DNA from 3 places in the Arthrobacter sp. GmRoot5-12 genome. Region 1 is predicted to be linked to each of the others. Evidence: predicted binding sites of a transcription regulator. Region 1 holds the regulator's gene; each other region holds the start of a gene.

Region 1 (10,112 bases):
ACGTAGCCAACGCGGCCGCCGTCCTCACCAGCAACGAACTGTCCCACACCACCGGCCTGCACATCCCCGTGGACGCCGGAGTAGCCGCAGCCTTCCTCCGATGAGTGCGGCTGTGTTTGCCGCCGTCGACATCGGTGCCTCCTCCGGGCGGCTCATGCTGGGCCGGGTCTCCCCGGACTCGGGGGTATCGCTGGAGACCGTCCACCGGTTCCCCAACGGTGTAGTGGAGCTCGACGGCGGCCTGCGCTGGGACTTCGACGCCCTGTTCGCGGAGGTCCTTGCGGGCCTCCGCGCCGCGGCTACGGCGGCGGCGGCGCAGGGCGAAACAATTGCCAGCATCGGCATCGACACGTGGGCCGTGGATTACGGCCTGGTGAACAAGGCCGGCGAGCTGGTGGCACAGCCCTTCAGCTACCGCGATGACCGGAGCAGGGCCGCCGTCGCGCCGGTGCACGCCAAGCTGGACCCTGCACGGCTCTACCGGACCACCGGGCTGCAGTTCCTCCAGTTCAACACCATCTACCAGCTGGCCGCCGAGCGTAACCTGGCCGGGCTGAAGGCCCTGTTGATCCCGGACCTGATCGCGTTCCTGCTCACCGGGGTGCGCCGGACCGAGGCCACCAACGCCTCCACCACAGGGCTGTTCGATGCCGTCGCGGGGGAGTGGGCCACCGATTTCTTCACCGCGCTCGGGCTGCGGAAGGACCTGTTCCCGCCGCTGATCCAGCCCGGGGAAGCCTACGGGTACCTCCTGCCGGACATCGCCGCGGCCCTGGGACTGCCGCGTGAAACCACGGTGGTGGCGGTAGGTTCGCACGACACTGCGTCCGCCGTCGCCGCAGTCCCAGCGCAGGGCGAAAACTTTGCCTACATCTCCTCCGGCACCTGGTCCCTGGTGGGGCTGGAGCTGCAGCAGCCCGTCCTGACCGAGGCCAGCCGGGAAGCGAACTTCACCAACGAACGCGGCGTGGACGGCACCATCCGCTACCTGCGCAACGTGGGCGGACTCTGGCTCCTGAGCGAGTGCCAGCGGACCTGGGCGGGCGAGGGTTTCCAGCCTGACCTGGCCGCGCTGCTCTCCGCTGCCGCAGCCCTGCCTGCCGGCGGTCCCCAGGTCAACGCCGACGACCCCTACTTCATCGCCCCGGGCGATATGCCCGAGCGCATCCGGGCAGCAGTCCGGCGAACCGGGGACGTCCTGCCCAACGAGCCTGCGGCGATCACCCGCTGCATCATGGACAGCCTCGCAGCTGCTTATGCCAGGACCATCACCACGGCCGAACGCCTGGCAGGCCGTGAGGTGGACGTGGTGCACGTGGTGGGCGGCGGCTCGCAGAACACCCTGCTCTGCCAGCTCACCGCCAACGCCACCGGCCGCCCGGTCATCGCCGGTCCGGTCGAAGCCACCGCCCTGGGAAACGTGCTCATCCAGGCCCGCGCCGCCGGGGCTGCCACCGGGGGCCTGCCACTCCTGCGCGGAATCATCGCCGCCGGAACGGACCTTCGACGGTACGAACCCCAGGAGCTGACACTGAACGCCGCCAGGAATTGAACTCCTGGGTGTCCACAGGCCCAGGCGGCGGGATGCCGTCATCGTGCGCTAGAAATAGAGGAGCGTCCCGCTGGGGCGCCAACAACCGAAAGCAGGACGGACAACGATGCCCCTCTTCGACCTACCCCTGGCCCAGCTCCGCAGCTACACCTCCGACGTCACCCCGCCGGAAGACCTGGATGCGTTCTGGGATGCCACCCTGGCGGAGGCCCGTGCCTTCCCGTTGAACCCCGCGTTTGAGCCGGTGGAGAACTACCTGGCACTGATCGACACCTTCGACGTCACGTTCGCCGGCTTCGGCGGGGCACCGGTCAAGGGCTGGCTGCACCTTCCCGCCAACCGGGACGAGGGGGCCCGGCTACCGGTGGTGGTGAACTACATCGGCTATTCCGGTGGCCGCGGCCTGGTCAACCAGGACACGCGCTGGGCGCAGGCCGGGTACGCGCACTTCATCATGGACACCCGCGGCCAGGGGTACGGCGGCACCCTGGGCCACACCGCGGATCCCCACCCCTCGGCGGGGGATGTGGCGCACGCAGGCCTGATGACCCGGGGCATCGCGGCCCGGGAGGACTACTACTACCGCCGGGTCTACGTGGATGCCTTCCGGGCGGTGGAGGCGGCCCAGGCCCACCCCGCGGTCGATCCGTCCAAGGTGGTGCTGGCCGGAGTCAGCCAGGGCGGCGGCCTGGTGGTGGCCACGGCAGGGCTTACCGCGGGACGGCTCGACGGCGTCATCGCCGCGCTGCCCGACGTCCCCTTCCTCCAGGACTTTCCCCGCGCCATCGACATCACCCCGCGCGGGCCGTACCCGGAGATTGCCCAGTTCCTGGCACGCCACCGGGACCGCTATGAGTCCACCCTTGCCGTCCTCAACTACTTCGACGGCGTCAACCTGGCCGGCCGCGCCACCGCCCCGGCACTGTACTCCGCGGCGCTGATGGACGACATCTGCCCGCCGTCCACCGTTTTCGCCAGCTTCAACGCCTACGGTTCCGGATCGGGCGCCTCCTCCGCCAGCGGGGCGGACAAGGAGGTCGAGGTGTACCGGTTCAACAACCATGAAGGCGGCCAGGAACATCACTGGATCCGGCAGCTCCAGTACCTCCGCAAACTCCTCGGCTGAGCCCGGGCAGCGGGCCGGTAAAGCCTAAGCTTGTTCGCGGATCCGCACCTTGTGCGTCCGGATCCGCGAACAAGCCCGGGATGGAATGTGACGGAAGCTGATTTTGCTCCCGCGGCGGCCCGGGTTTATGGTCTTTTCCATGACTAACCGTTGGTATGCGTATTTTTCGTTGGCTCTGGAGGGGCCCGCGTCTAACTGACACGCATCCAGCATTCCTTCAGAGCCAACAGGGCAGAGATTATTCTCTGCCCTTCGCCGTTTCTCCGGCGGGTTCTGAAATCCGGGCCCGCTTCCCATCTGGAACAGGACCCGAACATGAGCACCGCAACAGCACCGGCACAAACCACCTCAAACCAGCGCGCCAGCGACACCAAGTCCACGTCCAACCTGCGCGTCAGCGAGTTCACTCCGCTGCCCACTCCTTCCGACCTCCTCGCGGAACTGCCGCTGGACGCCCGGGCCGCTGCCGTCGTCGAACGCGGCCGCGATGAAGTGCGCGCCATCATGGACGGCGTGGACGACCGCCTGCTGGTCATCGTGGGTCCCTGCTCCATCCACGACCCCAAGGCAGGGCTGGAATACGCCCGCCGGCTGGTCAGCCAGGCGGAGAAGCACAAGGAAGACCTGCTGATCGTCATGCGGACGTACTTCGAAAAGCCGCGCACCACCGTGGGCTGGAAGGGCCTGATCAACGATCCACGGCTGGACGGCACCCATGACATGGTCACCGGCCTCCGCACCGCCCGGCTGTTCCTGCAGCAGGTCACCGCGCTGGGCCTCCCCACGGCAACGGAGTTCCTGGAACCGATCAGCCCCCAGTACATGGCGGACCTGATCTCGTGGGGTGCCATCGGTGCCCGCACCACCGAGAGCCAGATCCACCGCCAGCTCGCGTCCGGGCTGTCCATGCCCATCGGCTTCAAGAACGGGACCGACGGCGGCCTCCAGGTGGCCATCGATGCATGCGGTGCCGCGGCGGCGGCGCAGGCCTTCCTGGGGATCGACGGCGACGGCCGGGCTGCGCTGGTGGCAACGGCTGGAAACCCGGACACCCACGTGATACTGCGCGGCGGCCGCAAGGGACCCAACTACTCAGCGGCCGATGTGGAACGCGCCTCCGGTGAACTGGCAGGCAAGGGGCTGAACCCGCGGCTGATCGTGGATGCCAGCCATGCCAACAGCGGCAAGAGCCACCACCGGCAGGCTGAGGTGGCCCTGGAGATTGGCGCCCAGCTGGAGCAGGGCGGGGCTGCCGCGCGGGCCGTGGCCGGCGTGATGCTGGAAAGCTTCCTGGTGGGCGGCGCGCAAAACCTGGATGTTGCCGAGCACGCGGCCGGACGCGCGGAGCTGGTGTACGGGCAAAGCGTCACGGATGCGTGCATGGACTGGGACGTTTCCGCGTCCGTCCTTGAGCAGCTGGCGGCATCGGCACGGAAGCGGCGGCAGTCAGATTAGGGGCTGAAATAGGGGAAGCACTACTTTCACATCTGCCACATGAACATCTAGAGTATCTTTTTAGGTGGTTGGTGGATGGCTCAGCATCGTAACACCGCATTGGCACGTACCTGGGGTCACTGTTGTCCATCCGTCAGCAAAGGAAAATAGGGAAATGTCGGCAGAACAGAACTTCTCCAACGCGAAGTTCCTGACCGTGGCTGAAGTAGCCGAGGTCATGCGGGTCTCCAAAATGACTGTTTACCGGCTGGTCCACTCCGGCGAAATGCCGGCGGTGCGCTTCGGCCGCTCCTACCGGGTCCCCGAAAACGCCGTCGAACAGTACCTCAGGGGTGCTGTCGTGGAAGGCCACACCGAAACCGCCTGAGGCTGCCTGTCCTGAGCGGCTCCCGATAAGCGGTACCCTGTTAAGGAACGTTTTACGTCATTGTAAGAATCTGTCAGTTGTTCAGTTCGTAGCTTTGTCCACGGACATTCTCCATCAGACAGGTACTGCATCTAGTTTGTAAGGAACTTTCGTGGGTTCAGTTATTAAGAAGCGTCGCAAGCGTATGGCCAAGAAGAAGCACCGCAAGCTGCTTCGCAAGACCCGTCACCAGCGCCGCAACAAGAAGTAGCGATACTTCAAGCAGCGTGGAAATGCCCGTCGCCTTCCAAGGCGGCGGGCATTTCGTTTATGCCTGCAAGAGGTAAGAATTATGCCCGCGGGCCGCGGATGCGGGCGAAGCCCTTCCAGAGGCCGTAGATAGCCCCGCCGAAGGTGGCCGCCTTGAGTCCCAATGTCGCGGCACGGCGGCCTGCGCGGAAATCGTAAACCGGCCAGTTGCGGTCGCGGGCGTGGCGGCGCAGCCTGGCGTCCGGATTGATGGCCACCGGATGGCCCACCAGCGACAGCAGCGGGACGTCGTTGTAGGAGTCGCTGTAGGCCCAGCAGCGCTTGAGGTCCAGGCCCTCATCATCGGCGATGGCCTGCACGGCCACGGCCTTGGCCGAGCCGTGCAGGATGTCTCCCACCAGCCGCCCGGTGTACAGGCCGTCCGAGACCTCCCCCACGGTCCCCAGGGCTCCGGTCAGTCCCAGCCGGGTGGAGATTACGGTGGCCACTTCGATGGGGGTGGCTGTCACCAGCCAGACGCGGCGGCCCACCCTCAGGTGCTGTTGCGCCAGCGCTTTGGTGCCGGGCCAGATCCGGGACGCGATCATCTCGTCATAGACTTCTTCGCCCAGCGCCTTGATGTCATCCACACTGATGCCCACGGCCAGGGTCAGGGCCGAGTCCCGGACGGCATGGACATCGTCCATGTTCTCGCCGCGGGCCACAAACTTGAACTGCTTCCAGGCCATACCCGCCGCCTGCCTCAGGGTGAAGGCTCCCCGCTGGTGCATCTTGCGGGCCACATGGAACAGGCTGGCACCCCGCATCAGGGTGTTGTCCACATCGAAGAACGCCGCCTCGCCGGGCTGCGGCGCAGCAACCGGCCGTGTGACTACGGCGACGTATTTCTCCTGGGGCATGGAGTTGAGTCTAGTCAATCCACTGGCCCGCCGCCGTCGGCGTCAGCCTCACGCCGGGAACGGCGATACCGTTAAGCCATGGCTACACCCCGCGTCGTCCTGGTCACCAAAGCTGACTGCCACCTTTGTGAGGAGGCGCGCGACGCCGTCGGCCGGGTCACTGCCTCATTGGGCCTTACCTGGAGCGAAGAGCTGGTGGACAACCAGCCTGAACTGCGGGAGCGCTACGCCGAAGAGATCCCGGTGGTCCTGGTGGACGGCGTGCAGCGCGACTTCTGGAAGATCGACGAGGTCCGGCTGGCACGCGTGCTGCAGCGCGCCATGGGCCGGTAGGGCAGTGGCGGCAGTTTCTGATGGTCCTGGTTTTGAAGGCATGAGCGGCAGGGACCTAGAGTGGACTCACAACGCGACGCAAGGGAGGTGCGGGTGACATCCCTGGGTTCTTCGCCCCAGTCTGTCCCGGACCTTCCGGATGCCACGGGCGCACTGACCAAGCAGATACCTCCTGCCGCCGTGGCCCGGCTCACCATCTACCTCCGTGCCCTGAACACATTGCTGTCCGAGGGCGTGGAGCGCGTTTCCTCCGAATCCCTGGCAGAAGCCTCCGGCGTCAGTTCTTCAACCCTCCGCAAGGACCTGTCCCATGTGGGGTCCTATGGCACCAGGGGCGTCGGTTATGAGGTGCAGTACCTCAGCCGCCACATCGCCGCCGCGCTCGGACTGACCCACGACTGGAAAGTGGCCATTGTGGGCGCCGGCAACTTGGGCAAGGCGTTGGCACGCTACGGCGGCTTTGAGTCGCGCGGGTTCGATGTGGTGGCCATCTTCGACGCCGACCAGATGGTGGTGGGCAACGAGGTGGGATGGCTGCGCGTCAGCGACGTGGCAGACCTGGAGACCGTCCTGCACCGCACCGGGGCCAACATGGTGGTCCTGGCCCTTCCCGCGGCCGTCGCCCAGGGCGTTTGCGACCGTGTGGTGGCGGCAGGCGTGCGCAGCGTGCTGAGCTTTGCACCCGTGATGCTGCAGGTTCCCGAAGGGGTCAATCTTCGCAAGGTGGACATGGCCACTGAACTCCAAATCCTGGCCTACCACGCCCAGCGGGCCCAGACGCCCGGGCAGACGGCCTAGGGTTTCCCTGGAAGTTTTCCCCCGGCCCAAGTTTTGGCGGACCCGTTAAAGCAGGTGGCCCGGGATGCGAATGATGCATCCCGGGCCGCGTGCAGTGTCAGCGGGCGGAGTGGCTACCGCCCGTACGGGTTGCCGAAGCCGCCCGAATAGGGGTTGGCGAAAGGCTGCTGCTTCCGGAAGTACGGGGCGGCTGCGGGAAGGTAGAGCAGCACGATGGCCGCAATTCCCAGGAGCGTTCCGATGGTGGCAAAGCTGGGGGGACCAAAGAGTCCGAAGACGGACAGTGCAGCGAAGACCGTTCCCAGGATGCGGGCCCAGTTCTTGCCCTTTCGGACGAAGAAGGCCACCAGCAGGTAGAGGGCCACGCCAATGATCGCGAACACCACCAGGGTGCCGGCGATGACCCCCTTAATGTCGTCATAAGTGACTCCACTGGCGCCTCCGGCCGCCATCTGGTCCTCGAATGTCCGCCGGAACACCGGATCATCCAGCTGCGTCAGCCCGGTCAGCAGGGAGATCACGAAGATCACTGCCGACGCGATCAACAGCCAGAACGAGATGTTCACAAGCTGCGGGACGCCGTTGCCTCCGGCCGGCTGCGGCTGCTCCGACGGGTACTGGCCGTAGGGGGACTGCCCGTAGGGCGGCTGGCCGTACTGGGGTGCATTCTGCCCGAACTGGGCGCCATACTGCGGCTGGTTTTGGCCGTACTGCGGCGCTGCCGGCGGCTGGTTCTGGCCGTACTGGGGCGCGTTCTGCCCATATTGCGGGGCGTTCTGGCCATACTGCGGCGCATTCTGCCCGTAGCGGGGCTGCTGCTGGTCTCCGGACTGGGGGCTGCCGGCCTGTTCATGCCCCGGCTGGTCGTTGCTGGGGTCTTGGGGCGACGGGGGCGGGACGGGAGGAGTACTCATGGCGTTCCTTCTGCAGGTCGGGATCCGGGTAGGCTGCCGGGAATCAGTCCTCTGCCTTCCCCCAGCATGGCTTAAGTCCACCGTACCCCCGGCGGGCGGCGTTGTGGGTGATTCAGCGGGTATTGGCGCAGGTGGTTGCCGTTAAACAGGGAACCCCGGCGCCAGGCCGGGCAGGCCTGGTGCCGAGGTTGTGCCCTGGCGGGCGGAACTACGCTGCGGGGGCGATGAAGGCGAGTTCAAGGTTGATGGCAACCTTGTCGCTGACCAGCACGCCGCCGGCTTCCAGGACGGCGTTCCAGGTGAGGCCGAAGTCCTTGCGGCTGATGGTGGTCTCGGCGGAGACGCCGGCGCGGGTGTTGCCGAACGGATCAACGGCAACACCGTTGAATTCGGTTTCCAGAGTCACCGGGCGGGTGACACCCTTGATGGTCAGGTCGCCGGTGAGCTCGTAGCTGTTGCCCTTGGCCACCAGGCCGTTGGATACGAAGGAGATCTCGGGGAACTTCTCCACATCGAAGAAGTCCTCGCCCTTGACGTGGCCGTCGCGGTTGGCGTCGCCGGAGTCGAAGCTGGCGGTCTGGATGGTGGCGTTGATCCTGGACTCAGCCACATCCTGGCCCAGGTCCAGCGTGGCGGCGGCCTCTTTGAACTGGCCGCGGACCTTGCTGATGCCGGCGTGCCGGACAGTGAAGCCGATCTCGCTGTGGGAGTTGTCCAGGGTCCAGGTGCCGGTGGTGACGTCTGCGGGAAGTGCCATGATGTTGCTCCTTGTAAAGGTGTATGTACTGAGGTCCTGCCGTTGAACCTTCATCTGTTGAAGCCTCAACTAACTTGCTGCATCCAGTATAAACATGCATTTGCATGTTTTGTTCCCGTCCACGGAACATTTCTTCAAAAACTTAAGTTCTACTCTTTGTAGAAGGAGCGGCCCGAGATTTCGGATCGCACGCCATCTTTGAGAAACTGGTAAACATGCCCCAAGCCACTGTCCATCTGCTCCGCCACGGCGAGGTCCATAACCCCGAGGGCGTTCTCTATGGGCGGCTTCCCGAATTCCACCTCTCCGAACTGGGGCAGGAGATGGCCCGGACGCTCGCCGAATACTTCCGGCAGCGCGCCGAACGCGGCGCCCGCATCACCTACCTGGCCGCCTCCCCACTGGACCGCGCGCAGGAGACGGCACGGCCGACGTCGGAGGCCCTGCAGCTGCAGATCCACACCGACGAGCGGATCATCGAAGCGGAAAACTACTTTGAGGGCATGAAGGTCACCAAGGCCGAACTCCGCCGGCCCAGGCACTGGCCGCACCTGGTCAACCCGCTGCGCCCCTCCTGGGGCGAACCGTACAAGGAGCAGGCCGCGAGGGTGGCGGCCGCGGCGCAGGACGCCCGGCTGCGGGCCATCGAGCTTGCTGCCGGCGACTTCGGTGCCCACGGCCCCGAGGCGATCCTGGTGAGCCACCAACTGCCGATCTGGGCTGCCCGGCTCAGCGCCGAAGGCCGGCCCCTGTGGCACGACCCACGCAAGCGCGAGTGCACCCTGACGTCCGTCACGTCCCTGGTGTTCGACGACGACGGCTCGCTTTTGCGGGTCGAGTACAGCGAACCCGCGGCGTCCCTTCTTCCCGGTGCCGCCAGCACCCCTGGAGCCTAGAAGTGAGCAACAACAACCTCCCGTCCCGCCGCAGCATGCTCGCCGCCGGCGGCATGGCCCTGACCGCGCTGACCCTGGGCCTCTCCGGCTGTGCCCAGGAGGATGCGCTGGCCAAGCAGGCCAAGGCGGGGGACAACAAGAACTATGTGGCCGGCGACGGCTCCGTGACAGAGTTCGCTGCCGGGGACCGCAAGGAAGCCGTGCAAATCCAGGGTGCGCTTTTCAACGGCACTGCGGTAACCCCGGCCGACTTCAAGGGCAAGGTGAGCGTCCTGAATTTCTGGTTCGCCGCCTGCGCGCCGTGCCGCGTGGAAGCTCCCCTCCTGGAAGCGCTGCACCAGGAGTTCAAGGACCAGGGCGTGCAGTTCTTCGGCGTCAACCTCCGGGACGAGAAACCCACGGCGGAGGCGTTTGAAAAGACCTTCAACCTGACCTACCCGAGCTTTGACGACAAGGACGGAAGCGTCCTGCTGTCCGTGTCCGGCCTGGTACCGCCCGGCGCCGTGCCCACCACCCTGGTCCTGGACAAGCAGGGGCGGGTGGCCTCGCGCGTCCTCGGCGAGATCGAGAAGGGCACCCTGAAAGCCCTCATCACCGCCGCCGTGGCCGAGTAGGGCGGGCCGGGACCGTGAACAGCCCCTTCGCCGAAGCCATCCTCAGCGGCTCCATCCTGCTAGCCATTCCGGTGGCACTGCTTGCCGGACTGGTCTCCTTCCTTTCCCCCTGCGTCCTTCCCCTGGTTCCCGGCTACCTGGGTTACGTCACG
Region 2 (10,112 bases), 1.7 Mb from region 1:
GTGAGGGCCTCACGGAGATCAGCGCCGAAGTCCCGGACCAGGAACTCCTGCGGTATGCGGTGGAACTGCGGGCGCTGACCGCCGGCACCGGGCGCTTCCGCCGCCAGTACCTGCGCCATGACCCCGTACCCCCGAATTACAGCCCATCCTGAGCCCGCCATGGCAGGAACAGATACAGGGAACGGCCGCCGGTGAACGCCGCAGCACGAAAGATCCAGACCGTATACCTGACGCTGACGTTGGGCAACACCCTTGCGGCGTCGTTCATTTGGGGCATCAATACGCTGTTCCTGCTCGACGCCGGGCTGACCAACCTGGAAGCCTTCGCTGCAAACGCCTTCTTCACTGCCGGGATGGTGCTTTTCGAGGTTCCCACCGGGGTAGTCGCGGACAGCTGGGGGCGCCGGACCTCCTTCCTGCTGGGCACCGTAACCCTGGCAGGATCCACCTACCTCTATTACCTGCTGTGGCAGTTGTCCGCACCGTTCTGGTGGTGGGCCGGGGTGTCGGCGCTGCTGGGGCTTGGCTTCACCTTCTTTTCGGGGGCAGTGGAAGCCTGGCTGGTGGACGCCCTGCACTTCTCCGGTTACGACGGCGGCCTGGAAGCGGTCCTGGGCCGCGGCCAGATGGTTTCCGGGATCGCCATGCTGGCAGGGTCAGTGGCCGGCGGCGTCATCGCGCAGGCAACGAACCTGGGCGTGCCGTTCCTGCTGCGCGTCGCGGTGCTGGTGGCAATGTTCGCGGTGGCCTTCCTGCTCATGCACGACGTCGGCTTCACCCCGGAGCGTTCGGCCCACCCGGTGCAGGCCACGCGGGCTGTCCTGCGCGCCTCGCTGGACGGCGGCCTGCGGAACCCGCCGGTGAGGTACATGATGCTGGCTGCGCCGTTCACCGAGGGCGTGGGATTCTATGTCTTCTATGCCCTCCAGCCTTACCTGCTGCAGCTTTTCGGAGATCCCAGGGCCTACGCCATCGCAGGCCTGGCAGCGGCCATTGTTGCCGGCGCGGACATCCTGGGCGGCTGGCTGGCTCCGCTGGTCCGGAAACTGGTCCGCCGGCGCACCACCGTCCTGATCATTTCAACCATCACCAGCTCGGTGGTCCTGGTGGTGCTCCTGGCCACCAGCATCTTCTGGCTGGCACTGGTGCTCCTGGCACTCTGGGCCGTGGTGGCTTCCGCCGGAACCCCCGTGCGCCAGGCCTACCTGAACGACATGATCGGCTCGAAACAGCGGGCAACCGTCCTGAGCTTCGCCTCGCTCATGGGGTCCAGTGGGGGAGTGGTGGTGCAGCCGGCGCTCGGCAGGGCCGCAGACCTCTACGGCTACCCGGCATCGCTCGCATTGGGCGGCGCGGTGCAGCTGCTGGCGGCACCCTTCATCCTCCTCAGCCGCCGCCGGCGCTCGCCGGCAGATGTTGCTACCGGGCTCGCGGCAGCGCCCTGAGCCGCAAAGACCCGGGCCCCGGACGCGTCGTCCAAGGCCCGGGTCTGCACGGAGCAGCGCCGCGGCCGCGGTAGCCGCTACTTGACGCCCACGGTTTCGCTGGCCGCCGGCGTCGGCTTTTCCTCGGCGGGCGGGGGCGTAGTCTTCAGCTTGAACCGCTTGCCGAGGTCACCACCGCCGCCGCTGCGGTTCTTGTTGAAGATGTCGAAGCCGACGGCGACAAGGAGTACCAGGCCCTTGATGAGCTGCTGGTAATCGGTGCCCAGGCCCAGGATGGACATGCCGTTGTTGAGCACGCCCATGATCAGGCCACCGATCATGGCTCCCGCGACTGTTCCGATGCCACCGGTAACGGCGGCGCCGCCGATGAAGGCCGCGGCGATGGAGTCCAGTTCGAAGCCTGTTCCACCGGCGGGCTGCGCCGAGTTGAGCCGCGCGGTGAAGACCAGGCCTGCCAGTGCGGCGAGCACGCCCATGTTCACGAAGAGCCGGAACGTGACGGCCTTGGTCTTGATGCCTGACAGTTCAGCGGCGTGGAGGTTGCCGCCGATGGCGTACGTGTGCCGCCCGAAGACGCTGTTGCTCATCAGGGCGGTGTAGGCGATCACCAGGACCGCCAGGACCACCAGGACGATCGGCGTGCCGCGGTAGGAGGCCAGCAGGAAGGTGATGATGAGCATGAGCAGCGCCGTGAAGGCGGTTTTGATGACGAACCAGACCAGGGGTTCGCTTTCGAGATCGAACTTCCTGCGGATCCTGCGCTCCTTGAGGGCCTGGATCAGCAGTGCCACCGTAGCGCCGACACCCAGGATGACGGTGAGCCATTCCAGGACGGAGGTGCCGCCGGAGATGTCCGGAAGGAAACCGCCGCCCAGGGCCCGCAGTTCGGCGGGGAAGGGGGTGATCTGCTGGTTCTTGAGGGTGATGAGCGTGAGTCCGCGGAAGATCAGCATGCCCGCCAGCGTGACGATGAAGGCCGGGATCCCCACATAGGCGATCCAGTAGCCCTGCCAGGCGCCCACAAGGGCACCCACCACCAGGCAGGCAGGGATTGCGGCCCACCACGGCCAGCCCCAGTGCACGATCATGACGCCGGCCACCGCGCCGATGAACCCGGCAACGGATCCGACGGAAAGATCAATGTGCCCGGCGATGATCACCATCACCATGCCGATGGCCAGGATGAGGATGTAGCTGTTCTGGACCACCAGGTTGGTGACGTTCTGCGGTTCCAGCAGGATCCCGCCGGTCAGCCCCTGGAACAGCAGGACGATCAGGATCAGGGCAACGAAGATGCCAACCTGGCGGAGGCGGCTGGTGAGGAATCCGAGCGATTCTCGTAAGGCGGACATTTCGCTATTCCTTCTCTTTGGTCATGTAGTGCATCAGGGTCTCCTGGGTGGCCTCGGCGATGGGGACTTCGCCGGTGATGTGGCCGGCGGCGAGGGTGTAGATGCGGTCGCAGATGCCCAGGAGTTCGGGAAGTTCCGAGGAAATGACGATCACGGCTTTTCCTTCGGCCGCCAGTTTGGCGATGATCGTGTAGATCTCGAATTTTGCCCCGACGTCGATCCCGCGGGTGGGTTCATCGAGGATGAGCACGTCCGGGTCGGAGAACATCCATTTGCTGAGCACCACCTTCTGCTGGTTGCCGCCGGAGAGCTTGCCGGTGATGGCGGCCACCGAGGGCGCTTTGATGTTCATGCTCTTCCGGTAGCCGTTGGCCACCACGGTCTCCTGGTTCTTGTCCACGAAGCCGCGTTTGGCGAGCTTGCGCAGCGCTGCAAGGGAGATGTTGCGCTTGATGTCCTCGATGAGGTTCAGGCCGTAGTGCTTGCGGTCCTCGGTGGCGTAGGCGATGCCGTGGCGGATGGCGTCGGAGACGGTGGAGGTGTTGATTTCCTCGCCGTACTTATAGACCTTGCCGGACATTGCGGTGCCGTAGGTTCGGCCGAAGACGCTCATGGCGAGTTCGGTGCGCCCGGCGCCCATCAGCCCGGCAAGTCCCACCACCTCGCCCTTCCTGACATGCAGGTTGGCGTTGCGGACCACCATGCGGCTGTGGTCCTGGGGATGCCGGACGGACCAGTCCTCGATCCGGAGGACTTCCTCACCGATGTTCGGCTCGCGGTCCGGGTACAGGCTCTCCAGGTCGCGGCCCACCATGCCGCGGATGATGCGTTCCTGGGTGATCTGGCCTTCATCGAGCCGGAGGGTCTCAATGGTTTTGCCGTCCCGGATGATGGTGACGGCGTCGGCCACCTTGCGGATTTCATTGAGTTTGTGGCTGATGATGATGCTGGTGACCCCCTGGCCCTTCAGATGGAGGATCAGGTCCAGCAGGTGGCCGGAATCCTCGTCGTTGAGGGCGGCCGTGGGCTCGTCCAGGATGAGCAGCTTCACTTCCTTGGACAGCGCCTTGGCGATCTCCACGAGTTGCTGCTTGCCCACGCTGATGTGCTGGACGGGGGTGACGGGGTTTTCGTCGAGGCCCACGCGGGCCAGCAGCTTTGCTGCCTCCAGGTTGGTCTTGCGCCAGTCCACCCATCCGTTGGTGGCCTGTTCATTGCCAAGGTAGATGTTCTCAGCGATGGAGAGGTACGGGCTCAGCGCCAGTTCCTGGTGGATGATCACGATGCCCCGCTTCTCGCTGTCCGAGATGCTGGAGAAGTTGCAGGGTTCGTTTTCGAAGAGGATTTCCCCTTCGAAGCTGTTGTGTGGATAGACGCCGGACAACACTTTCATGAGCGTTGATTTGCCGGCGCCGTTTTCGCCGCAGATGGCGTGGACCTCTCCACGGTTCACATCGAGGGTGACGTCCTGCAGCGCTTTCACGCCGGGGAAGGTCTTGGTGATTCCTCGCATTTGAAGAATGGGTGTGTTCATCGTCAATTCCCACTGACTGGTCGAAGCTTGGCCGTCCTGCTGCTGCAGGAGGTTGCGGGCGGGGCTGCGGCCGGATGGAGGTCCGGCCACAGCCCCCGGACGCTGACTACTTGACGTCGGCGTCGGTGTAGTAACCCGAGTCGATCAGTTCCTTCTTGTAGTTGTCCTTGGTGATGATCACGGACTTCAGCAGGAAGGCCGGAACAACCTTGACCTTGTTGTTGTAGGTCTTGGTGTCGTTGGTTTCAGGTTCCTGGCCCTTGAGGACGGCGTCGACCATCTTGACGGCCTGTGCGCCGAGCTGGCGGGTGTCCTTAAAGATGGTGGAGTACTGCTCGCCCGCGACGATGGACTTCACGGAGCCCTTTTCGGCGTCCTGGCCGGTGACCACCGGAAGGCTTCCCTTGGCGTAGCCGCCGGTGCTGGTGAGGGCGGAGATGATGCCGATGGACAGGCCGTCGTACGGGGAAAGGACGCCGTTCAGCTTGGTGCCCGAGCTGTAGGCGGAGGTGATGATGTCCTCCATGCGCTTCTGCGCCACGGGTGCCTGCCAGCGAAGGATGGCGGCCTGCTCAAACTTGGTCTGGCCGCTGGGGACCTTCAGGGTGCCGGCATCCATGTAGGGCTTGAGGGTGTCCATGGCGCCGGTCCAGAAGAAGTTGGCGTTGTTGTCGTCCGGGCTTCCGGCGAAAAGTTCGATGTTGAAGGGGCCCTTGCCGTCCACCTTCTTGCCGCTCGCGTCGACCAGCCCCAGGCCGGTCAGCAGCGAGGTGGCCTGCTGGACGCCCACGGTGTAGTTGTCGAACGTGGTGTAGTAGTCCACGTTCGGAGTGCCGTTGATAAGGCGGTCGTAGGCGATGACCTTGACGTTCTGCTCCTTGGCCTTGGCCAGGACGTCGGTCAGGGTGGTGCCGTCGATGGCAGCGATGATCAGGGCCTTGGCGCCCTTGGTCAGCATGTTTTCGATCTGCGAGACCTGCGTGGGGATGTCGTCGTTGGCGAACTGGAGGTCCGTCTTGTAGCCGAGGTCTTTCAGGGACTTCTCAACATTGGCGCCGTCGGCGATCCACCGTTCAGATGTCTGGGTTGGCATCGAGATGCCAACCAGCGAGTCGCTGGGCTTCGCTGCGCCGCTGGATTCGCTGGTTCCGCCACGGGAGCCGCAACCGGTGGCTCCCACGGTCAGGGCGAGGACAAGGGCCACCGCGCCCATGAGTTTTTTGATTCTCACCATAATCTCCTTCCGCGGCAGCATTGCCGCGAAGTGTTGTTGGGCCGGGAAGCAACGGTGCTCCCGGTCCTGGCCACATGGTTGATGTGTCGGTTCAATATAGACTGATTTGTGAACGCTAACAAGAGCCTTCTCCCGGAAACTCCGAAATCTTTCGATGGCGTTGACTTCTTCTTTGTTAGCGTTCACACTTGCTGCAGCACTTAGCTCGACCCTGACCCTACAAAACCGGTAATGAGGCCGCTTGCCTCCCGGATGGAGGCAACCCCATGCCAGATGCGCTATTTACTTCCAGCTCCGACCCCCGCCACGACCACTGCGTGGTCGGCGTGGACTTCGGGACCCTGTCCGGCCGCGCCGTGGTGGTGCGGGTCCGCGACGGCAAGGAGCTTGGGAGCGCCGTCCATGAATATCCCCATGCGGTGGTGACCGGCTCCCTGCCCGGTGACGTGGCGGGCGACGACGGCACGCGGCTTCCCGGCGAATGGGCGCTTCAGGTGCCCAACGACTACCGGGACGTCCTGCGCACCGCCGTTCCTGCCGCGGTGGCTGACGCGGGGATCGACCCGGCCGCCGTCGTCGGCATTGCCACCGACTTCACCGCCTGCACCATGGTGCCCGTGAAGGCCGATGGCACGCCGCTGAACGAATTGCCGGGCTATGCCAACCGCCCGCATGCCTACGTGAAGCTCTGGCGCCACCACGCCGCCCAGGGGCAGGCCGACCGGATCAACCGGCTGGCGGCCGAACGCGGCGAAGACTGGCTTCCGCGGTACGGCGGCCTGATCTCGTCCGAGTGGGAATTCGCCAAAGGCCTGCAGCTGCTGGAAGAGGACCCGGAGGCCTACGCCGAAATGGACCACTGGGTGGAGGCGGCCGACTGGATCGTCTGGCAGCTGTGCGGCCGCTACGTCCGCAACGCCTGCACCGCCGGCTACAAGGGCATCTACCAGGACGGGCGGTACCCCTCGGAGGATTTCCTGGCCGCCCTGAATCCGGACTTCAAGGACTTTGTCAGTTCCAAGCTGGAGCACACGATCGGGCGGCTGGGGGACGCCGCAGGGACCCTGACGGCGGAGGCTGCAGCCTGGACCGGGCTGCCGGAGGGCATCGCCGTGGCCGTGGGAAACGTTGACGCCCACGTCACTGCCCCTGCTGCCAAGGCCGTGGAATCCGGCCAGCTGGTGGCTATCATGGGCACCTCCACCTGCCATGTGATGAACGGCAGCGAACTGCGTGAAGTGCCGGGAATGTGCGGGGCAGTGGACGGCGGCATCGTGCCCGGCCTGTGGGGTTACGAGGCCGGTCAGTCCGGTGTGGGGGACATCTTCGGCTGGTTCACCAGGTACGGCGTCCCGCCCGAATACCATGAGGCTGCCGGGGACGCGGGGCTGGGAATCCACGAGTACCTCACCGGACTGGCGTCGCGGCAGGCCATCGGGGAGCACGGCCTGATCGCGCTCGACTGGCACTCGGGCAACCGCTCGGTGCTGGTGGACCACGAGCTGTCCGGCATCGTGGTGGGCCAGACCCTTGCCACCCGGCCCGAGGACACCTACCGTGCCCTGCTGGAAGCCACGGCCTTCGGAACCCGCACCATCGTGGACGCGTTCCGCGACGCCGGGGTTCCGGTCAGGGAATTCATCGTGGCCGGTGGCCTGCTCAAGAACAGGCTGCTGATGCAGATCTACGCGGACGCCACCGGCCTGCAGCTGTCCACTATCGGCTCGGAGCAGGGCCCGGCCCTGGGATCGGCCATCCACGCCGCCGTGGCCGCGGGTGAATACGCGGACATCCGGGAAGCCGCCGCCGCCATGGGCGCCGAACCCGGCGAGGTCTACACGCCGATCCCGGAAAACGTTGCCGCGTACGAGGAACTGTTCCAGGAATACAAGGCACTGCACGACTACTTTGGCCGCGGCGGCAATGACGTGATGCACCGGCTCAAGGCCATCCAGCGCAAAGCCGCTCGGGCCAGCCTGCCCGGCTCCGCCGCCGAACCTGCCGTGGGGGTCTCCGCATGAGCACCGACACCGGGATCCTGGAAACCATCGCCCGGATCCGGGAGGACGTGTGCGCCCTGCACGCTGAGTTGACGCGCTACGAACTGGTGGTGTGGACCGCAGGCAACGTTTCCGCCCGGGTGCCGGGCACCGACCTCATGGTTATCAAGCCCTCCGGGGTCGCCTACCAGGACCTGACCCCGGAGCAGATGATCGTGACGGACCTGCACGGCATGCCCGTCAGGGGCACCAACGTCGGTGGCGGCGGGACCGTGGACTGGGGCAACCCGCCGCTGTCGCCGTCGTCGGACACCGCAGCGCACGCCTACGTGTACCGGCACATGCCGGAGGTGGGGGGCGTGGTGCACACCCACTCCACCTACGCCACTGCCTGGGCTGCCCGGGGGGAGGCCATTCCGTGCGTGCTGACCATGATGGGCGATGAGTTCGGCGGCTCCATCCCGGTGGGCCCATTCGCGCTGATCGGGGACGACTCGATCGGCCACGGGATCGTGGAGACGCTGAAGAACTCCAATTCACCGGCGGTCCTGATGCAGAACCACGGCCCCTTCACCATCGGCAAGGACGCCCGCTCCGCGGTGAAGGCCGCCGTGATGTGCGAGGAAGTGGCCCGCACCGTCCACATCTCCCGCCAGCTGGGCGAACCGCTGCCCATCGACCAGGGCTCCATCGACTCCCTCTATGCCCGCTACCAGAACGTCTACGGCCAATAAACAACACAGGCCAGTAATCCACGGCGCCGTCATTACACAACTTCCCAGGAGAATCCATGAGCACCGCAGCAAGCACCTCCCTCGACGGCTACGAGGTCTGGTTCCTCACCGGCAGCCAGCACCTGTACGGGGAGGAGGTCCTCAAGCAGGTGGCCGCCCAGTCGCAGGAGATCGCCAACCAGCTCAACGCCAATTCCGCCGTCCCGGTCAAGATCGTCTGGAAGCCGGTCCTCACCGATTCGGATGCCATCCGGCGCACCGCCCTGGAGGCGAACGCCGATGATTCGGTGATCGGTGTGACCGCCTGGATGCACACGTTCAGCCCGGCCAAGATGTGGATCCAGGGCCTGGACCTGCTGCGTAAGCCCCTGCTGCACCTGCACACCCAGGCCAACCGGGACCTGCCGTGGGCGGACATCGACTTCGACTTCATGAACCTGAACCAGGCCGCGCACGGCGACCGCGAGTTCGGGTACATCCAGTCCCGCCTGGGCATCGCCCGGAAGACCGTCGTCGGGCATGTCTCCAACCCCGAGGTGGCACGCCAGGTGGGCTCCTGGCAGCGCGCCGCCGCCGGCTGGGCCGCCGTCCGCACCCTTAAGCTGACACGCTTCGGGGACAACATGCGCAACGTCGCCGTCACCGAAGGCGACAAGACCGAGGCGGAGCTGCGCTTCGGCGTCGCCGTGAACACCTGGTCCGTCAACGAGCTCGCGGACGCCGTGCACGGCGCGGCGGAGGCCGACGTCGACGCGCTGGTGGCGGAATATGCGGACCTTTACGACGTGGTGCCGGAGCTCCGCGCAGGCGCGGCCAGGCATGAATCGCTGCGGTACGGCGCCCGGATCGAGCTGGGCCTGCGCAGCTTCCTGGAGGGCAACGGCTCCGCCGCGTTCACCACCTCCTTCGAGGACCTGGGCGCCCTGCGGCAGCTTCCCGGCCTTGCGGTCCAGCGGCTCATGGCCGCCGGCTTCGGCTTTGGCGCCGAAGGCGACTGGAAGACCGCCATCCTGGTGCGCGCCGCGAAGGTGATGGGTGCCGGCCTGCCCGGCGGTGCCTCCCTGATGGAGGACTACACGTACCACCTGGAGCCCGGGTCCGAGAAGATCCTGGGCGCCCACATGCTGGAAGTTTGCCCCTCCCTCACGGCGTCGAAGCCGCGCCTGGAAATCCACCCGCTGGGCATCGGCGGCAAGGAGGACCCGGTCCGCCTGGTGTTCGACGCCGATGCCTCCCCGGGCGTCGTCGTCGCCCTGTCCGACATGCGGGACCGTTTCCGCCTGGTAGCCAACGCCGTCGACGTCGTTCCCCTGGACCAGCCGCTGCCAAACCTGCCCGTGGCCCGCGCCCTGTGGGAGCCCAAGCCGGACTTCGCAACCTCCGCAGCAGCCTGGCTCACGGCCGGCGCAGCCCACCACACCGTGCTCTCCACCCAGGTGGGCATGGACGTGTTCGAGGACTTCGCCGAGATCGCCAAAACCGAACTGCTGACCATTGACGACGACACCACCATCCGGCAGTTCAAGAAGGACCTGAACTGGAACGCCGCCTACTACAAGCTGGCAGGCGGGATCTGATCCAATGGCACGGCTGAGCTCCCGGCGCCCGCCACGGACAACAAACCCGTGACGCACGGCAAACCACGCCGGCTGCCGAGGCTTGAGGACGTGGCGGAGCTGGCCGGGGTCTCACACCAGACCGTGTCACGGGTGGTCAACAACCACCCCAACGTGAGCCCGGGGACGCGGGAAAAAGTGGAAGCGGTGATAGCCCGGCTCGGCTACCGCCGCAACACCGCAGCCCGGAGCCTGGT
Region 3 (10,112 bases), 990 kb from region 1:
ACGGCGGCGAAACCGAGGGCCAGCCGGCGCATCAGCCGGTCGTAGTCCCCCTTGAGGATCTGCCAGGCGACGATGCCCACGGCAAGCAGCTTCCCGGCGTCGAACACCCAGCCCGCCGGCACCGACCCGTCCAGGCCGAACGCGTTGGCCAGCGATCCCACCACCATGCCGATCAGCCCCACCGGGGCATACCAGATGGAGATGCTGCCGGGAGCGGACAGCCCGTTGATCCAGCCGAAGCCGAATCCGTTGACCAGGCTCATCGCGGCCAGGAGCGCGAGGCTGATGCCGGCCGTCAACGCCCAGAAGGCAGCCTTCCGCAGCCAGCCAGCATTCTTCCCTGCCCAGAGGAGGCCGATGAACGGCAGGAAAACGATGGTGATGGGCTTGACGGCGATGGACAGGGTCACGATCACAATGCCGAGGATTTCCCGGCGGGTGGCGGAGTAGTACAGCCCCGCCAGGGCCAGCCCGATCATCAGGGAGTCGTTGTGCACGCTGGCGATGAAGTTGGTCAGGAAAAGCGGGTTCGCCACGGTCAGCCAGAGGGCACGGTGCGGGTTGACGCCGTGAAGTTCCGCGAGCCGGGGCACGTAGATGACGCACAGGACCACGCCGGCCACCGCCACCAGCCGGAACAGCATGACGCAGGCCTCCGGCTGGACGTTGGTGGCCCAGACGACAAATTGTTCAATCCACAGGAACAGCTGGCCGTAGGGAACCGGGGCTTCGGTCCACATCTTGTCCGCGCCGAGCTGGAAGTAGTTGGACAGGGCGGAGATGCCGTTTTCGTAGGGGTTGAAGCCCTCCACCATCAGCCGCCCCTGCCCGATATAGGCGTAGACGTCACGGCTGAAGAGCGGCACGCTGAACATCATGGGAAGCCCCCACGCCGCCAGCGCGGCCAGGGTGGCCCGCCGCGCCTGCGGTCCCCACACCCGGACCTTCTGGCCAAGGCGCAGCCAGGCGCGCACCAGCAGCATGCCCCCCACCGCCACCAGGACGATGGACAGGGCCACGCCGGGGGCTTCAGTGCGCATCCAGATAAACAGGGGCATGCGGCGCAGTTCCGATACCGGGGCCAGCCAGCCCACGCCGAAGGATCCGAACAGCATGAACACGGACCCCAGGAAACCGACAAGCAGTGGCGAGCGCGGATTGTCCACCTCGGCACTGCCCGTTCCAGCACTGCCGGCCGCCGCCATCTCCCCCGTTGCGGGCACAGGCGCCGTCATCTCAGGATTGTCCAATCTTCTTGCGTTTCCGCGGTTTGCCCGGCGCGCCGCACGGGCCGGCCAGGACATGGTTCAGGGCGGAAGGGCGACCCGCCGCGTACCCGAAATCCTAGCATCGGCAGGGGGTCCGGGAGTGTAACGGTAGGCTGGTCCGGTGCCTATATCTAACGAACGAATCGTCTGGATCGACTGCGAAATGACCGGTCTGGACATCAAGAACGACGCCCTCATCGAGGTGGCAGCCCTGGTCACCGATTCGGAACTGAACATCCTGGGTGACGGCGTTGACGTGGTCATCAAACCCGACGACGCCGCGGTTGCACAGATGTCCGACTTCGTCCGGGACATGCACACCAAGTCGGGGCTGCTGGCGGAACTTCCGCACGGCAAGACGATGGCAGAAGCCGAGGCCGCGGTAATGGAGTACATCTCCGCCTGGGTTCCGGATCCACGCAAGGCGCCGCTGGGCGGCAACTCGGTGGGCACGGACCGCGTGTTCCTGTCGCGGGACATGCCCGCCGTGGTGGAACATCTCCACTACCGGGTCATCGACGTCAGCACCATCAAGGAGTTGTCGCGCCGCTGGTACGCGCGTGCCTACTTCCAGTCACCGGCCAAAAAGGGTGGACACCGCGCACTCGGGGACATCAAGGATTCGATCGATGAACTGCGGTACTACCGCGAAGCCGTCTTCGTCCCCGCGCCCGGACCTGACAGCGCCACCGCCCAGAAGATCGCCCAGGGGATCACCACCGGCGGGTCCGCCGGGCAGTCCGGGGAGTAATCTGCGCCACGTTTCGGTGAAATTTGGCGAAAATCGCTAAAAGTGGACAAAGCACCCCTTCCGAACAGGTAAGCTATTTGAGTTGCGTTTCCAGGGAGCCGCTAAGGCGGATTTCACTTGAAGCACATGGTGGGCGTAGCTCAGTTGGCAGAGCGCCTGGTTGTGGTCCAGGAGGTCGCGGGTTCAACCCCCGTCGCTCACCCTCACGGGGCGGCACATGCAGCCGTCAACATGGGAGGCCGCACCGGATATCCGGTGCGGCCTCCTTTGTTGTGCCCCACCGGGGGTACGCGCAGGAAAACCGGGGACACCGCGAAAGCCGAGGGACAACTGATATGACCGTTCTGCCAATCACCATCTGGGGCGAGCCTGTCCTGCACCGGCGCGCGGCCGAGGTGGAGGTTTTCGACGACGAACTGCGCACCCTCATTGCCGACATGTTCGAAACCAACGAAGCCGCGCATGGCGTGGGCCTCGCCGCCCCGCAGATCGGCGTGGGCAAGAGAATCTTCGTTTACAAGTACGCCAACGACGATGGCGCTCCCCCAAGCGGTGTACTGGTGAATCCCGTGCTGACACTGTCCAAGGTCTCCGGCGCGGCGCCCGACCCCGACGAGGAGGAGGAGGGCTGCCTTTCCTTCCCCGGTGAGCAGTATCCGCTCAAGCGGGCCGAATGGGCCCGGGTGGAGGGGTTCGACGGCTTTGGAAACCCGGTGAAGTTTGAGGCAACGGGCTGGTTCGCCCGGGTAATCCAGCACGAATACGACCACCTGGACGGAAAGCTGTATGTCAACCGGCTGATTGACCGCTATTCCCGCAAAGCCAGGAAGCAGGCGAAGAAAAACGGGTGGGGCGTGCCGGGGTTGACGTGGATGCCCGGCGTGGACCCGGATCCGTTCGGCCACTGACAAGTTCGGCCACTCATCCCTTCCGGGCAGGTCCCCGTCAGCGGGCAGTGATGGTTTCCTGCCGGGGGCAGGAGCCGAGGACACGCTTCATGCCGTCCTTCTCGGCAGCCGTCACCCACAGGCCGTAGGCGGCCTTCACAGAGATCTGGCGGGCCACGTAATGGCAGCGCAGTGCGGTGTTCTTCGGCAGCCACGTGGCGGCGTCCGCTGCGCTCTTCTGCTGGTTGGCAGCGCCGTCCGCGGCAATCAGGTTCAGGGGGTCGTTGGCCAGGCTCTGGCGTTCCTTGGGCGCCAGGCCCTGGGCCCCCTTCTGCCAGGCATCCCCGAGCGCCACCACATGGTCGATCTGGACAGCCCGGCTGCTGTCTGAACCGCGCTGGAAGTCCACGTCCTGGCCTGTATAGGGTTCCCGGAAGTGACCGGCCGTTACCTTGCAGGTGGAGCCTTCGGCGAACACCACGCCGGCAAGGTCCCGTCGCAGGATGTCATTGCGGGTATCGCAGCCGTTCCTGTCGACATCCAGCCACGCCGGGCCGAAGGCCTCGCGGCTGTAGCCGGTGTTCGGTGCCCGGCCCTTCACGGCGAGGCCGTCGAGTGCAGAGAGGGCACTGCCCGCCGGTACAGGGTTTGGTTCCTGCACCGGTTTCATCCACGCGGCATCGAAGACCGGCGCCTCGGTCGGGCCCTCCGGCGCCGGCCCTGCGGCTGCAAACTGTCCTGCGGTGAAGAACCACGACAGGGCAGCGACAATGCATACTGCGGCCGTTGCCAGCAGCGCCCAGGCCTGCCGGGAACGGCGGCGTGCGCGGCGGTAGGCAGCCCAGTGGACGGTCAAGGCGTCGACGCCGGAAGGGGAAAGTCAGGCACCCCAAGAGCCTAGGACAAAGGGCACCCCAAGCCGGTGATATCCACACTGTTGAGGACGAGTGATGGCTCACACGGCCGGCGCGGCCGCCTTTGGGCTACTGCTCCCTGGTGACCCTTCGAAGGTCTTCCTCGGCAATGGCCAGCAGTCCCTCGAGCTGGCGCACGCGGTCTTGGCTGACATCCCCGGCCGCGTGTGCGGCGCGGGCGCGTTCAAGCAGCCGTACGGCTTCCTTGTGGTTCGCCTTGGCCACGTCCAGGGCGTGTTCGAGGGTGGTGTCGTGCTGAAGAGTCGATTCGTTGTCCATGCCACCAGTGTGGTCCCCTTTCCCGGCTGATTCCAGAGAACCAGCCGGGAATTCGCTGGACGTGGCGGACAGGGTCAGACCGCGATGGCGGCCAGGGCGGCGGCGCTTTCCTTGGCGGGGAACGACGGCGGGTTCACGCCGGCCATTTCCTCCATAACGCGCACCACCTGGCAGCTGTAGCCAAATTCGTTGTCGTACCAGACGTAGAGGACCAGGTTCTTGTCCGTGGAGACCGTAGCGAGTCCATCAACAATGCCGGCGCGGCGGGAGCCGACAAAGTCGGTGGAGACAACCTCGGGTGAGTCGATGTAGTCGATCTGCTTGCGGAGGTCCGAGTGCAGCGACATTTCACGGAGGTAGTTGTTGACCTCGTCCTTGGTGGTGCCGTTTTCCAGGCTGAGGTTCAGGATGGCCAGCGATACGTCCGGGGTGGGGACGCGGATGGAGCTGCCCGTCAGCTTTCCGAGCAGTTCGGGCAGGGCTTTGGCCACTGCCTTGGCGGCGCCGGTTTCGGTGATGACCATGTTCAGGGCTGCAGAGCGGCCGCGGCGGTCGCCCTTGTGGAAGTTGTCGATCAGGTTCTGGTCGTTGGTGAAGGAGTGGACGGTTTCCACGTGCCCGTGCACCACGCCGAACTTGTCGTTGATGGCCTTCAGCACGGGGGTGATGGCGTTGGTGGTGCAGGACGCCGCGGAGACGATCCGGTCCGAGTCTGTGATGTCCCGGTGGTTGATGCCGTGGACGATGTTCTTCAGCTCTCCCTTGCCCGGTGCGGTCAGGAGGACCCGCGCCACGCCCTTGCTCTGCAGGTGCTGGGAAAGTCCCTCGGCGTCGCGCCAGCGGCCGGTGTTATCCACCACCAGGGCATCCTTGATGCCGTAGGCGGTGTAATCGATGGTGGCGGGGTCGTTGGAGTAGATGACCTGGATCTGCACGCCGTTGGCGGTGATGGTGTTGGCGTCCTCGTCGATCCGGATGGTGCCCTCGAAGGACCCGTGGACGGAGTCGCGGCGCAGCAGGCTGGCGCGCTTGGAGAGGTCGTTGTCGGAGCCGCGGCGCACCACGATGGCGCGCAGGCGCAGTCCGTGGCCGCCACCGGCCTTTTCGATGAGGAGGCGGGCCAGGAGCCGGCCGATGCGGCCAAAGCCGTAGAGCACGACGTCGGTGCTGGTGCGGTCATCGCCGCCCCGCTTGCCAACGATTTCGGCGAGCTCAGCGCGGAGGAACTCCTCCAGGGTGGCGCCGTTGCCTTCTTCCTTGAACTTCTGGTTCAGGCGGGCGATGTCGATCGCGGCAGCGCCCAGCTCCAGTCCGGCCAGCGTGTTCAGCAGGGGCGCGGTGTCCTCGAGGAGCAGTTCGTCCTTGCTCATCCGGCGTGCAAAGCGGTGCGCCTTGAGGATGTTCATGGTGGACTTGTTGATCAGGCTCCGGCCGTGGATGCTGGTGACCACGTTGTTTTCGCGGTACAGCCTGCCGATCACCGGGATCATGGCCTCGGCGAGGGCCTCCCGGCCCATCCACGTATCAAGACAAGAATCAGACGTCTGGCTCACAGAAATACCTTCCTCGGTTCAGCCGTGTACGTCCTCGTACACAGATGTAGGCCACCTGATGATGTCCAGGGGCACCCGCGCCTGCAGGGATGGCCCCCAGGCGCCTGGATCGCGTGCAAAGAAAAACCGCCGGTTGCGAACGCAACTTTCGGCGGTAGAACTCCTGCGTCCGGGATCCATTCTAATTTGGCCCGCCGCCGGGAACACGCTTGCGCTGCGTGAAATCACTCACATGGCCGGGATGCCCCGCAGCCGTGGTGTTGCCGGACTCAGTTGTGGACGGCTGAGTAGAGGTTCAGGCTGGCGGAAAAGACAAGCCAGGAAAAGTACGGCAGCACCAGGAGGCCGGCGGCGGCGTCCACCGGCCCGAAGCGCAGGATCAGGAATACCAAGGTTCCGGCGAGTGCGCAGATAACCCCGAACGCAGCCCAGAGGGCGGCAGCTCCGAGCATTGGGTACAGGGCAAAAAAGGCCGCCGGCCACGCCGCGTTGAGCAGCAGCTGGACAATGTAGCCTGCACGGGTGCTCCCGGTCAGGCCGCCCTTGCGCCAGACCAGCCACGCGGCTGCCGCCACGCCGGTGTACAGCGCCATCCAGGTGCTCCGGAACATCCACGGCGGCGGCATCCACGGCGCCTTCACCGAACCGGCGTACCACCCGTTGGAATTCAGGATGATGGGAACCGAAGCGATGACCCACGCCGCGGCGGACAGCGCCAGGAACCCGCCAAGCGCAATGACCTGGGAACGGATGCCGGGGACGCCGGCCCGGGCGGCGGGACGGGGATCAGGAATAACGGGCACGGTCCAGCATCCCCAACGCATCGCCCTAGGTCAAACGCGGAATGTGGATGGGACAGCCGGTACGCCGGGTTCTGTTCTCCCCTGCCGTTACCGGAAAGGGAGCGACGGCCATCCATCTACGAGTACCGTTGCCGGCACCCTCCAGCGGCCTACCCGGACACTCGGGCGGGCAGCCCTCGAACGTGTCCTGTCTGGCCTTGCTCCGGGTGGGGTTTACCTAGCCTTCCCGGTCACCCGGGAAGCTGGTGGTCTCTTACACCACCGTTTCACCCTTACCTGCCCTTCCCGGCCAAAGCCGGCAATGCAGGCGGTCTGTTTTCTGTGGCACTGGCCTGCGGGTTACCCCGAGTGGGCGTTACCCACCACCCTGCCCTGCGGAGCCCGGACGTTCCTCGAGCCACTTGCGTGACGCGCGGCCGCCTGGCTGTCCCATCCGCCGTCCAGTCTACCGGCGCCGCCACCCGCTTTTGCGCCGGTAGGATCGGACGGTGCTGATTCTGCTTCCCCCTTCCGAAGGCAAGACACCCGCGCTCCGGGGACCCGCCGTCGACTGGTCCACGCTCGGCTTTCCGGAATTGAACCCCTACCGCGCCAAGGTCCTCGAAGCGCTGGGAACCGTCAGTGCCCACCAGGACGCCCTCGCCCTGCTGGGCGTGGGCGCATCACTGCGTGAGGACGTGGAACGCAATACGCGCCTGGGCGCCGAGCCGGCAGCGCCCGCACACAGCATCTATTCCGGCGTCCTGTACGACGCCCTTGGCTATCGGAGCCTGACACCGGCCCAGCGGCGCAAGGCGGACGCGTCCGTCCTGGTGATCTCGGCCCTGTGGGGTGCCCTTCGCTTCGGCGACAGCGTCCCCGCCTACCGGCTCTCCATGGGCACGGCACTGCCCGACGTCGGCAGGCTGGCCCCGTTCTGGAAGACGCAGCTTGGCGAAACCCTGGGCAGCGCCGCCCGGGGGCACCTGGTGGTGGACTGCCGGTCCAGCACCTATGCAGCCGCCTGCGCACCGCCGCCGGAGCAGACCGTGGCGGTCAACGTCTTCACCGAAACAGGTGGGGTCCGCAAAGTGGTGAGCCACTTCGCCAAGCACACCCGGGGGGAACTGGCGCGGCACCTGCTGGTACGCCGCGGTAAAGCCCCGGCGGCGCCGTCGGACCTTTTGAAGGCTGCCCGCGAGAAGTGGGACGCAGAACTGGTGCCGGGCACGGCCCGCAGGCCGCACGCCCTGAACATCATCCTGCCGGGCTGATCCGCCCGGTCAGGACCACTCGTCCGAGCGGACCAGGATGGCGCCGGAGTCCGGGCAGAACACGATGTCGTCCGCGGCCGAAGCCTTGATCTCCGCGAGGTCGCCGGGGCTGAGCTTCATGCCGGAGGCTTCGGAGGTGCCGTGGAACAGCCGGGCCGCGCCCACTCCGCGCTTGGCAAGCGTCTTTTCATAAACCGCCAGCATGCCCGCCTCCAGGCCTGCAGCGAATGCGGCGCGCTGCGCGCGAAGGCCTGCCGCTTCCGTTTCCACCTCCGCGAGGGCCGCGTCAAGCTCGGCCCTGATGGTGGCAAAGGAGCCCTGGATGTCGTCGACAATCTGCTGCTGCGCCGCCTGCCGTTCCCGCAGGCTGTCCAGCCGCTCCATGACCTCCAGCTCCACGTCCTCAAGGTCGGAGCGCCGCTTGTTGAGCGAGGCGATGTCTTTTTGCAGTGCAACCAGGTCCTTGGAAAGGCCGGTGCCGCTGTTGAGCCTGGCCTCGTCGCGTTCGATCCGTGAAGCAACCTGTTCGACGTCGGCTTCCGCCCGCTTAAGCGCGGCCTCGGCATCGTGCACGGCCACCTTGGCTGCTCCCAATTCACCGTTGGCAACAGAGAGCGCGGCTTCGAGGTCCTTGATGCGGGGATCGTTTTCCAGCGTGCGCCGGCGGTTGGTGAGGCCCTTCAACCGGGCGTCCAGCCCCTGCAGTTCAAGCAACTTCAACTGTTCCGCCGGTGCTGCCTTGGCCACTGTTACCTCCGATAAATCCCTTCCGGCCGTAGCCGGGCACCGAACCGGCGCTTCCTAGACTCTAGCGCGTGGCCCCGTTTCCCTGCCTCGACGCATCCCGGGCTGCTGCCTAGCCCGGCGTGAGGATGAAGTCCCAGGGGTCGCTGTTGGTGGTGCTGACCTGGGTCTCCACCTCGTGTCCCTGGTCAGCCAGGACGTTGCCCAGGGCGGCCGCGGCCGCAGGCAGCCAAAGCCATTCACTGGCGAAGTGCGACACGTCCACCAGGTACGGCCGTCCGTTGAGGGCGGCTTCGCGCGCCTCGGATGCCGGGTGGTGGCGAAGGTCCGCGGTGACGTAGACGTCGGCGTTGCTGGCGCGCACCTCATTGAACAGCGAATCGCCGGCACCGCCGCACACCGCGATGCGCCGCACCAGTCCGTCCTTGTCGCCGGAGACCCGCACTCCCCCGGCCACTGACGGAAGAATTCCAAACACCCGGGCCGCGAAGTCGCCCAGGCTCATGGCATCCGCCAGGTCGCCCACGCGGCCAATGCCTTCCTCCGGGAGCCCGTTGGCTGCCACCGTGAGCGGGGCGACGTCCTGGAGCCCCAGGGCGTCGGCCAGGACATCGGAAACGCCTCCGACGGCGGAGTCGCCGTTGGTGTGCACGGTCAGCAGTGCCGTTCCCGACTCGATGAGCCGGTGGACTGCCCGGCCCTTCGCCGACGTGGCGGCGACCGACGTGACGCCCTTCAGCAGGAGGGGGTGGTGGGTGATGAGCAGTTCGGCTCCCCACTCAACGGCTTCCTCGATGACCTCCAGCGTGGGATCAACCGCAAACATCACCTTGGTGACGGCGGCGGACGGGTGGCCTGCCACGAGCCCTACCTCGTCCCAGTTTTCCGCCAGGGACTCCGGCCACAGTTCCTCAACTGCCAGGAGCAGTTCGGCCAAAGTGGGAGCGTCCGCGGAACCGGCCGGAGCCGGCGTGTCGGAGGAGGCTTCGCCGTCGTGATCTGCCTGGCCGGTAACGTCGGTGTCCACAGGTTCCATAGTCTTAGTTTTACCCCATCGGCTTGCGGCCGCCGCAGTTTGCGGCATGGCGCGGGGCCGGCAGGGAATGATCCCGGGCCGTCAACCATTGAAGAGGTCATGAAAACTTTTGTTCTTGGCGGAGGTTGCTTCTGGTGCCTTGACGCCGTCTACCAGAAGACACGGGGTGTCACCTCGGTGGTGTCCGGCTACACCGGCGGGCACGATCCCCATCCGGACTACTACTCGGTCTGCAGTGGAACCACTGGCCACGCGGAGGTGGTGGCGGTGACCTTCGACGAGGAGGTTATCCCCGCGGAAGTTGTCCTTGACATGTTCTTCGCCCTTCATGACCCCACCACGCTGAACCGGCAGGGATACGACGTGGGCACCCAGTACCGTTCCTCGATGTTCTACGAGACCACGGAGGAGAAGATCCTGTTCGAGGAAGCCATCGAACGCAACCAGGCGCTGTGGCCGCATCCCATTGTCACCGAGGTCAGCCGCCTGCCGCGGTTCCACGTGGCGGAGGAATTCCATCAGGATTACTACGCCAAACACCCGGAGCAGGGGTATTGCCAGGTGATCATCAACCCCAAGCTGGCCAAGGCCCGGAAATATTACTCTGCATGGCTTAACGCTTAG

The links. Region 1 encodes Rex, which represses fermentation and respiration genes when NADH is low (regulators of the CRP and FNR family bind a similar motif). Its sites were predicted from a motif close to CTTGTGAANNNNTTCACAAG; they were not measured.
Region 2: araB (ribulokinase) is a predicted target of Rex. The motif match lies at 5,671-5,690, and genes of this name have one in related genera.
Region 3: AC6JAM_RS17300 (glyceraldehyde-3-phosphate dehydrogenase) is a predicted target of Rex. The motif match lies at 5,868-5,887, and genes of this name have one in related genera.

What each region holds. Positions count from the first base shown of each region.
Region 1 is NZ_AP046056.1:2,744,813-2,754,924, forward strand. Features, by position in the region: gene AC6JAM_RS12545 (bifunctional aldolase/short-chain dehydrogenase) at 1-104, shown strand, start outside; gene AC6JAM_RS12550 (rhamnulokinase) at 101-1,552, shown strand; gene AC6JAM_RS12555 (acetylxylan esterase) at 1,659-2,678, shown strand; gene AC6JAM_RS12560 (3-deoxy-7-phosphoheptulonate synthase) at 2,994-4,133, shown strand; gene AC6JAM_RS12565 (helix-turn-helix domain-containing protein) at 4,288-4,500, shown strand; gene AC6JAM_RS12570 (30S ribosomal protein bS22) at 4,652-4,750, shown strand; gene AC6JAM_RS12575 (HAD family hydrolase) at 4,830-5,648, opposite strand; gene AC6JAM_RS12580 (glutaredoxin family protein) at 5,727-5,981, shown strand; gene AC6JAM_RS12585 (redox-sensing transcriptional repressor Rex) at 6,075-6,779, shown strand; gene AC6JAM_RS12590 (hypothetical protein) at 6,893-7,693, opposite strand; gene AC6JAM_RS12595 (YceI family protein) at 7,902-8,450, opposite strand; gene AC6JAM_RS12600 (histidine phosphatase family protein) at 8,666-9,346, shown strand; gene AC6JAM_RS12605 (TlpA family protein disulfide reductase) at 9,382-9,960, shown strand; gene AC6JAM_RS12610 (cytochrome c biogenesis CcdA family protein) at 9,975-10,112, shown strand, end outside.
Region 2 is NZ_AP046056.1:1,078,984-1,089,095, reverse strand. Features, by position in the region: gene AC6JAM_RS04870 (elongation factor G-like protein EF-G2) at 1-152, shown strand, start outside; gene AC6JAM_RS04865 (MFS transporter) at 192-1,445, shown strand; gene mmsB (multiple monosaccharide ABC transporter permease) at 1,523-2,797, opposite strand; gene mmsA (multiple monosaccharide ABC transporter ATP-binding protein) at 2,802-4,331, opposite strand; gene chvE (multiple monosaccharide ABC transporter substrate-binding protein) at 4,438-5,565, opposite strand; gene araB (ribulokinase) at 5,832-7,586, shown strand; gene AC6JAM_RS04840 (L-ribulose-5-phosphate 4-epimerase) at 7,583-8,299, shown strand; gene araA (L-arabinose isomerase) at 8,356-9,876, shown strand; gene AC6JAM_RS04830 (LacI family DNA-binding transcriptional regulator) at 9,925-10,112, shown strand, end outside.
Region 3 is NZ_AP046056.1:3,738,060-3,748,171, reverse strand. Features, by position in the region: gene mptB (polyprenol phosphomannose-dependent alpha 1,6 mannosyltransferase MptB) at 1-1,235, opposite strand, end outside; gene orn (oligoribonuclease) at 1,390-2,019, shown strand; tRNA gene AC6JAM_RS17320 (tRNA-His) at 2,149-2,221, shown strand; gene def (peptide deformylase) at 2,355-2,927, shown strand; gene AC6JAM_RS17310 (HNH endonuclease family protein) at 2,965-3,762, opposite strand; gene AC6JAM_RS17305 (hypothetical protein) at 3,890-4,099, opposite strand; gene AC6JAM_RS17300 (glyceraldehyde-3-phosphate dehydrogenase) at 4,174-5,652, opposite strand; gene AC6JAM_RS17295 (TspO/MBR family protein) at 5,922-6,455, opposite strand; RNA gene rnpB (RNase P RNA component class A) at 6,500-6,887, opposite strand; gene AC6JAM_RS17285 (YaaA family protein) at 6,944-7,708, shown strand; gene AC6JAM_RS17280 (zinc ribbon domain-containing protein) at 7,718-8,455, opposite strand; gene AC6JAM_RS17275 (Nif3-like dinuclear metal center hexameric protein) at 8,565-9,488, opposite strand; gene msrA (peptide-methionine (S)-S-oxide reductase MsrA) at 9,588-10,112, shown strand.